Regions from separate parts of the Enterocloster bolteae genome, predicted to be linked through region 3. Evidence: predicted binding sites of a transcription regulator. Region 3 holds the regulator's gene; each other region holds the start of a gene.
What was found. The regulator Rex, encoded in region 3, represses fermentation and respiration genes when NADH is low (regulators of the CRP and FNR family bind a similar motif). The targets are predictions, from matches to a motif close to ATTGTTAANTANTTAACAAT.
Positions count from the first base shown of each region.

Region 1 (2,271 bases), 300 kb from region 3:
CGGATAAGATACACGTGTATTCTCAGTTACGCTCTTGTCATCAAAATCAATCTTGCCGTCAGCATCAAGTGTAACATTCTCCAAAAGAGCATTGCGTCTGATTGCATTGTAGATGTCCGGCTCAGAATCCTTATCCAGGTTAATGACCTTTGCATAGCATCCGCCCTCGAAGTTAAATACGCCGTTGTCATCCCAGCCGTGCTCGTCATCACCGATAAGAAGACGCTTGGGGTCTGTTGAAAGAGTGGTTTTTCCTGTTCCGGAAAGTCCGAAGAAGATTGCGGTGTTCTCACCGTTCATATCTGTGTTGGCAGAACAATGCATGGATGCAATGCCCTTCAGAGGCAGATAATAGTTCATCATTGAGAACATGCCTTTTTTCATCTCTCCGCCGTACCATGTGTTCACGATTACCTGCTCGCGGCTGGTAATATTGAACATAGCGGCTGTCTCGGAGTTCAGGCCTAACTCCTTGTAATTTTCCACCTTTGCCTTGGAAGCATTATATACAACGAAATCCGGCTTAAAGTTCTCCAGTTCCTCTGCGCTTGGCTGGATAAACATGTTTTTTACGAAATGAGCCTGCCACGCAACCTCAACAATGAAGCGGATTGCCATGCGGGTATCCTTGTTTGCTCCACAGAATGCGTCTACAACAAACAGTCTCTTGTTAGAAAGTTCTTCCAGGGCAATCTTCTTTACTGTATCCCATGCTTCCTGGCTGGCCGGATGATTGTCATTCTTGTACTCGTCCGTTGTCCACCATACAGTGTCCTTTGAGTTCTCATCCATGACAATGAACTTGTCCTTAGGGGAACGACCTGTGTAAATACCAGTCATGACATTCACTGCACCAAGTTCGCTTACCTGGCCTTTTTCATACCCCTCCAGAGTTGGTTTAGTCTCTTCTTCAAATAACATCTCATAGGAAGGATTATAAACAATTTCTGTGGTTCCGGTAATACCATACTGACTCAAATCTACATTTGCCATCATTCATTTACCTCTCTTTCATTTTATCGAAATCCTTTTCATTATCTCATTTTGTGAATTAAAAGTCAATATTTCAATTAACAAAATATTAGCAATGAAATATCAGCAAACATGAGGTAGTCTCCAGGGGCATAAAAAAGGACCGGCCCGCTGATACCGGATACAGCGGGCCGGCCTTTTTTCCTGCGCTTTCTTAAAATCACGCTTCAATCACGTTTTATTACGCATTTAATATATTTTTTAATCCTCTTTGATTTTTACAATCACCTTTTTAATCGGTGCCGGCTCTCCGTTGGCAGCCTTTGGCTTATGGGCATCCCATGGGTTAAAAATCAGATACTGTCCGGCTCCGGTCACAACCCTAAGTCCGGGGGTGGTGTTCTCAAAGAATACCACATCCTTATCCGGATTATATGGAACCTTTACAGTCATCTCATGTACCGGCGCGTAGCTCATAATCTCGCTGCCCTCAATCACGTACTGGATATCGGTGTAATGCTCATGTGCCTCATATTTAGCCTCCTCCCACGGGATGGTGGTGTAGGCTGTTACATTGGCATACACGTTTTTGCCGTCAATCTCATACTTTCCCGGCTCCAATGCCTCAAGGTCCGTATTCTGAAGGAAATCCACGGCCTTGGCATATCTGCCTTCAATCCCTAAATTCCTGTAAAAGTCCAGGTTCTTCTTCTCATCAAAAATCATATTCCATTCTCCTTTGTGGCATTTCGATTTTCCAATTCCTAGTATACACCTAAAGCCGCAGGAAACTCAATCCTTTTTTATCTGATTATCGGAAGAACTCATGTCCGTCATGGGCAAAAAGGTAGGTCAGCCGCCTGTCGAACCAGGAGGCAGCACTGCCGGATGCCCTTCTGTTCATAAAATACAGGGCTCCGTTGGAATAATCTTCACCGGCCAGGGCACGGTCCACGCATTCAATGGTTTCCGCTGTGACCTTTACCGTGTTGATGGTGCCGTTGGATACCGGCTGAAACTGGGATGGCTGGTATACAACTGCCTTTACGCTGTCCGGGAATTTTCCCGACAGGACACGGTTAATGATCACATCCGCAACCAGTATCTTTCCCTTGGGGTCGCAGATTCCCGCCTCCGCCTGGACAATGCGCAGGAGTACCTGGTAATCTTCATCCGTATATTTAATCCTTCTGGCTGCCCGGCGCTCTTCCTCCGCCTTTTTCCTGGCCTCCTCTTCCTGTCTCTCCTTTAATATCTGTTTCTGAAGTGTCTCAATCTGGGTCTGTGCAGCTGCCTGCT
Region 1 covers NZ_CP022464.2:2,583,505-2,585,775, reverse strand. The annotation lists gene pckA (phosphoenolpyruvate carboxykinase (ATP)) at 1-993, opposite strand, end outside; gene CGC65_RS12105 (NanQ anomerase/TabA/YiaL family protein) at 1,234-1,698, opposite strand; gene CGC65_RS12100 (cell wall hydrolase) at 1,784-2,271, opposite strand, start outside.
Region 1: the regulator Rex is predicted to act here: its motif matches at 1,070-1,089, upstream of pckA (phosphoenolpyruvate carboxykinase (ATP)).

Region 2 (2,271 bases), 260 kb from region 3:
ACTGTAGCCACAATGGATATGTACTCAGGACACCGGTCCATGCAACGTCCGCAGCCCACACACATATGGTAGTCCTTAAACCTGGCTTTGTAATCGTGGAATTTGTGGAGCACCTTGTAGCGCATCCTGTCCCCGGCCCTGTTTCTGAAGCTCATGCCGCCTGCCATGTCGGTGAAGTCCTTTACCTGGCAGGAGGCGGAAGTCCTCTTGCGCTCTCCTACATTGCGGTTCTCATTGTATATGATATCCGTTGTGGTAAAACAGGTACAGGTGCTGCACGCCACGGTACAGGCGCCGCAGGAGATGCACCGGCCGTCAAACTGCCTCCACATGGGATGTTCTTTAAGCTTTGTCAGAACCTCCTTATCCGGAATCTCCGGCACGGTAAGGGTCAGCTCATTTTTTTCCACAAACTGCGGTTCAAAGGGACATTCCTCCATGCCCTCGAAATAGGAGGCAAATGCATGGTCCTTTACCTGGAACTCCAGCCCGTCTTCCCCGAAACGGACTGCCATGGAATAATCATCGGTTTTGTTGGTTCCCATGCTGGCACAGAAACAGGTATCCCAGCCCTCGCCGCACTCCATCATCACGATCTTTACCTTCTCGTTCATGCGTTTATAATATATATCCTCATAGCCGCCGTTGGTCAGGTAGATCTTTTCCTGGTGATGCTGTGCGTGGATATCGCAGGGCCGCATGAATATAAGCAGCTTCTTGGAACCGGCCTTGCTTTCAATGAATTCATCCTCTGTGAAATAGAACAGAGACTGGGTAATGGGACTTAATACCTCCTTGGCCGGAAAATCCGATTTTTCCCTGTACTCGATTTCCTCCGCCCGGTCCACCCTGGCGTACTTAATCAGGTCTGTGTCGGAATACCTGCCCTTACCCACAAAACGTTTTGGCGCCCATATCTCATACTCTTCCTGAAGCTTTGCAAACATCCTGTCGGCATCCTTCAAATCCATTCTGTATCCCATGAAATGCCTCCTCCTTTATTCTTTTATCCTTTATATATACTCTATATTAAAAGGCTTATGTTATTATTATAACAACCCCAAAAAATAAAGTATAATTATATATTGTGATGGTCTGATAATAAATTTTTATCATTAAGGATTGTCTGGGCCGGTGAAGGCGCGTACGGCCAGGGCAGCACACAAAAGGCAGCAGCCGCGGGAATATCCCGGATAGCTGCTGCCTTTATGGTCTGTTAATTCTATTATACCTAATTACAAATATACTTAACTACAAATATATTAATTACAAATCAAAAATCTCAAAATCATCATCCTGTCCGTCCGGTTTTGCAGGCACCTGCTCTGCTTCTCTTCTGGCAGACAGCTGTTCCTGCGTCACAGGAGGCTTCTGCCTGGATGCCGGGGCCTGGGCCGGTGTACGCTCCGGATTCTGAACCGGCGCATGAGCTGGTGTCCGGGCCGGCGCATGAGCCGGGGCCTGGACCGGCCTTGCAGGCTTCACCGGCTTCTTTACCGGAGTCTCCACCTGAGGCTCTTCCTCCTGCTCATAGACATCTTCTTCCTCATCATAGATGTCCCCGTCCTCTTCGCCCACCGGATAATCCTCCTCCGGAAGGTCTCTGTAGTCCTCATCGTCATCGTAGACAGAATCATCCTCATACTCCCGGGATTCATCGTATTCATCAGAGTCCTGGTATTCATCCTCACCGGCATATTCCTGATAATCCTCTGAATTCTCCAAAAGCTCAGGCTCCTCTGCCTTTTCCTTCCTGCTGTTTCTGCCCCGGCTGCCCCGCGGACCGTCCTTCTTGTCACCCAGTTCATCCCGGCTGCCGCCCTTTTTCCCGGATCCCCTGGTAAATACCACCACCAGAAGGATGACCAGCAGAATGATTGCAATGACAATGGTCACAATCAGCAGTATCTTAAGGAGACTGTAATCATCGTAAATCTTGTCGTATGTAAGGGCCAGCTCATCGTACACTTCCTTTGTCACGGAACCGCTGATGGCCGGATCCTCAAAGTAACGCTGGATGGTCCTCTCATCGTCCTTCATGTCATACCGGTAGAAGCCCTTTTCTCCGGCCTCATTCATACCGTACACAACACAGTACTGATGCTCTGCCTCAGAGCCCCATACCCAGCCCTGTACCTTGTGGCCGTCGATATTAATGGTGCTCTCCTTGAATCCCTCCGGAACTTTGACCTCAGGATCAGGCGGAAGAATGGTGATAACGCGCTCGGCAATCCGCATCCTTACCTGGGAAGAAGCATCGGCATCCGCCGC
Region 2 covers NZ_CP022464.2:2,622,842-2,625,112, reverse strand. The annotation lists gene asrA (anaerobic sulfite reductase subunit AsrA) at 1-983, opposite strand, end outside; gene CGC65_RS12250 (cadherin-like beta sandwich domain-containing protein) at 1,267-2,271, opposite strand, start outside.
Region 2: the regulator Rex is predicted to act here: its motif matches at 1,040-1,059, upstream of asrA (anaerobic sulfite reductase subunit AsrA).

Region 3 (2,271 bases):
TTGTCACCACCCGGTCCAGGAAATAGCGGTCATGGGCAACGATGATTACGCTGCCGCTGTAGGTCTTAAGGTATGTCTCCAGCCAGGCGATGGATTCCATATCCAGGTGGTTGGTGGGCTCGTCAAGGAGCAGGATGTCAGGCTTGGTCAGCAGAAGCTTGCCCAGGGATACGCGGGTTTTCTGGCCCCCGGACAGGGCGTTGATGGGCTTTGAAAATTCCTCCTCGGCAAAGCCAAGGCCCTTTAATACGCCGGTGATTTCACTGCGGCAGGCATAACCGCCCTCCAGCTCAAACTGGTGGGTCAGGCGGCTGTATTCCTCCAGCATGTTTTCTAAACCTTCGCCGGACGCGCTTTTCATATCCAGTTCCAGGGAGCGGATGCGTTCTTCCATCTGAAGGATGGGGCGCTTGACCTCCAGCAGGGCGTCGTGGATGGTGCTCTCGCTGTCCAGGTCCTGGTGCTGGGCCAGGTAGCCGATGGAGGCCCCTTTGCTCAGGGCCACGCACCCCTCGTCACAGGCCAGTTCCCCGATGATGATTTTGAGGAGAGTGGACTTGCCGGCGCCGTTGATTCCGACAATGGCTGCCTTTTCATGGTCCTCCAGGTGGAAGGAAACCTGCTTTAATATATGTTTCTCTCCAAATGATTTGCTTATATTGCTGCATGATAAAATCATGGTAAACTCCTTTAAAAACGACATATTTAGCTCTCCCAAGTATAATATACGGAGACGATTTTTTCAAGAACATATGTAAACGGTTTGACATTTTTTTGACGTGTGTTTATAATAGAACTATTAAGGTTTTGACAGAATTGCACAATGGGAAGGTGGATACATCATGGAACGCAAGGAGATTTCGAAGGCAGTCATATCCAGGCTGCCCCGTTATTACCGTTATTTAGGTGAATTAATAGAGGAAGGTGTGGAGCGCATATCCTCCAATGAGCTGAGCGCCAGAATGAAAGTGACCGCGTCTCAGATCCGTCAGGATCTGAATAATTTCGGCGGATTCGGCCAGCAGGGCTACGGTTATAATGTTAAGTACCTCTATTCAGAGATCGCCAAAATACTTGGGATTGACAGACAGCACAATGTGATCATCATCGGAGCAGGAAACCTGGGACAGGCCATTGCCAACTATACGAATTTTGAGCGCAGGGGCTTTGTTATCAGGGGAATGTTTGATATTAACCCCAAACTGATCGGCCTGGTCATCAGAGGGATTGAGATTCGCTCCGTGGATGATTTGGAAACGTTTATCAGGGAGAATGAGATTCAGATTGCTGCTCTGACCATCCCGAAGACAAAGGCGCCGGAGATTGCGGACCGCCTGGTAAACGCGGGAATCAGGGCTATCTGGAATTTTGCCCATACGGATTTGGTGGTACCGGAGGATGTGGTGGTGGAGAATGTGCACCTGTCCGAGAGCCTGATGCGTCTTTCCTACCGGGTCAGCAGCATGTATGACCTGCAGGAGGAGAAAAAGAACGCGTTAAAGTAAATGTTTAGGAAGACAGCACCATGATACTTGGAGTTGGAACAGATTTAATTGAAATCAGACGCATGGAAAAAGCCTGTAAAAAGGATTATTTTGTGGTGCGTACATTTACGGATATGGAAAGCCGGCAAGCAAAGGGGTCCGCCTCTAAGCTGGCCGGCTCTTTTGCTGTGAAGGAAGCGGTTGCCAAGGCTTTGGGGACAGGGTTTCGGACCTTCATGCCCATCGACGTGGAGGTGCTCAGGGATGATATGGGAAAACCCTATGTCCGCCTTTACAGAGGGGCCCTTAAGCGGTTTCAGGAGATGGGAATGGAGCGTCTGGAGGTGTCCATCACCAATACAAGGGAATACGCCATGGCGTTTGCAGTGGGAGAAGGAAGGATAAAGGAGGTACAGCCAAATGAGGATGCTGGTAACGGGAAAACAGATGAAGGCCATTGACGCATACACCATCCACACCATAGGAATCCCCTCCCTGGTCCTGATGGAGCGGGCAGCTCTTAAGGTGGCCCTGGCAGCGGAGCGCCTGTGGGAAAAGGGGGATGTAATCTGGGCGGTGTGCGGCACCGGCAACAACGGGGCCGACGGTGTGGCGGCAGCCAGAATGCTTCATCTAAAAGGATATCCGGTGCGTGTATTTCTGGTGGGAAATCCGGATAAGGGAACAGAGGAATTCAGGACGCAGCTTAAGATTGCAGGCAACGTGGGACTTTTCACTCTGCCGTGGCAGGAGGGGGAGAAGGAAGAATGCGGCCTTCTCATAGACG
Region 3 covers NZ_CP022464.2:2,887,120-2,889,390, forward strand. The annotation lists gene abc-f (ribosomal protection-like ABC-F family protein) at 1-679, opposite strand, end outside; gene CGC65_RS13410 (redox-sensing transcriptional repressor Rex) at 843-1,505, shown strand; gene acpS (holo-ACP synthase) at 1,526-1,945, shown strand; gene CGC65_RS13420 (bifunctional ADP-dependent NAD(P)H-hydrate dehydratase/NAD(P)H-hydrate epimerase) at 1,905-2,271, shown strand, end outside.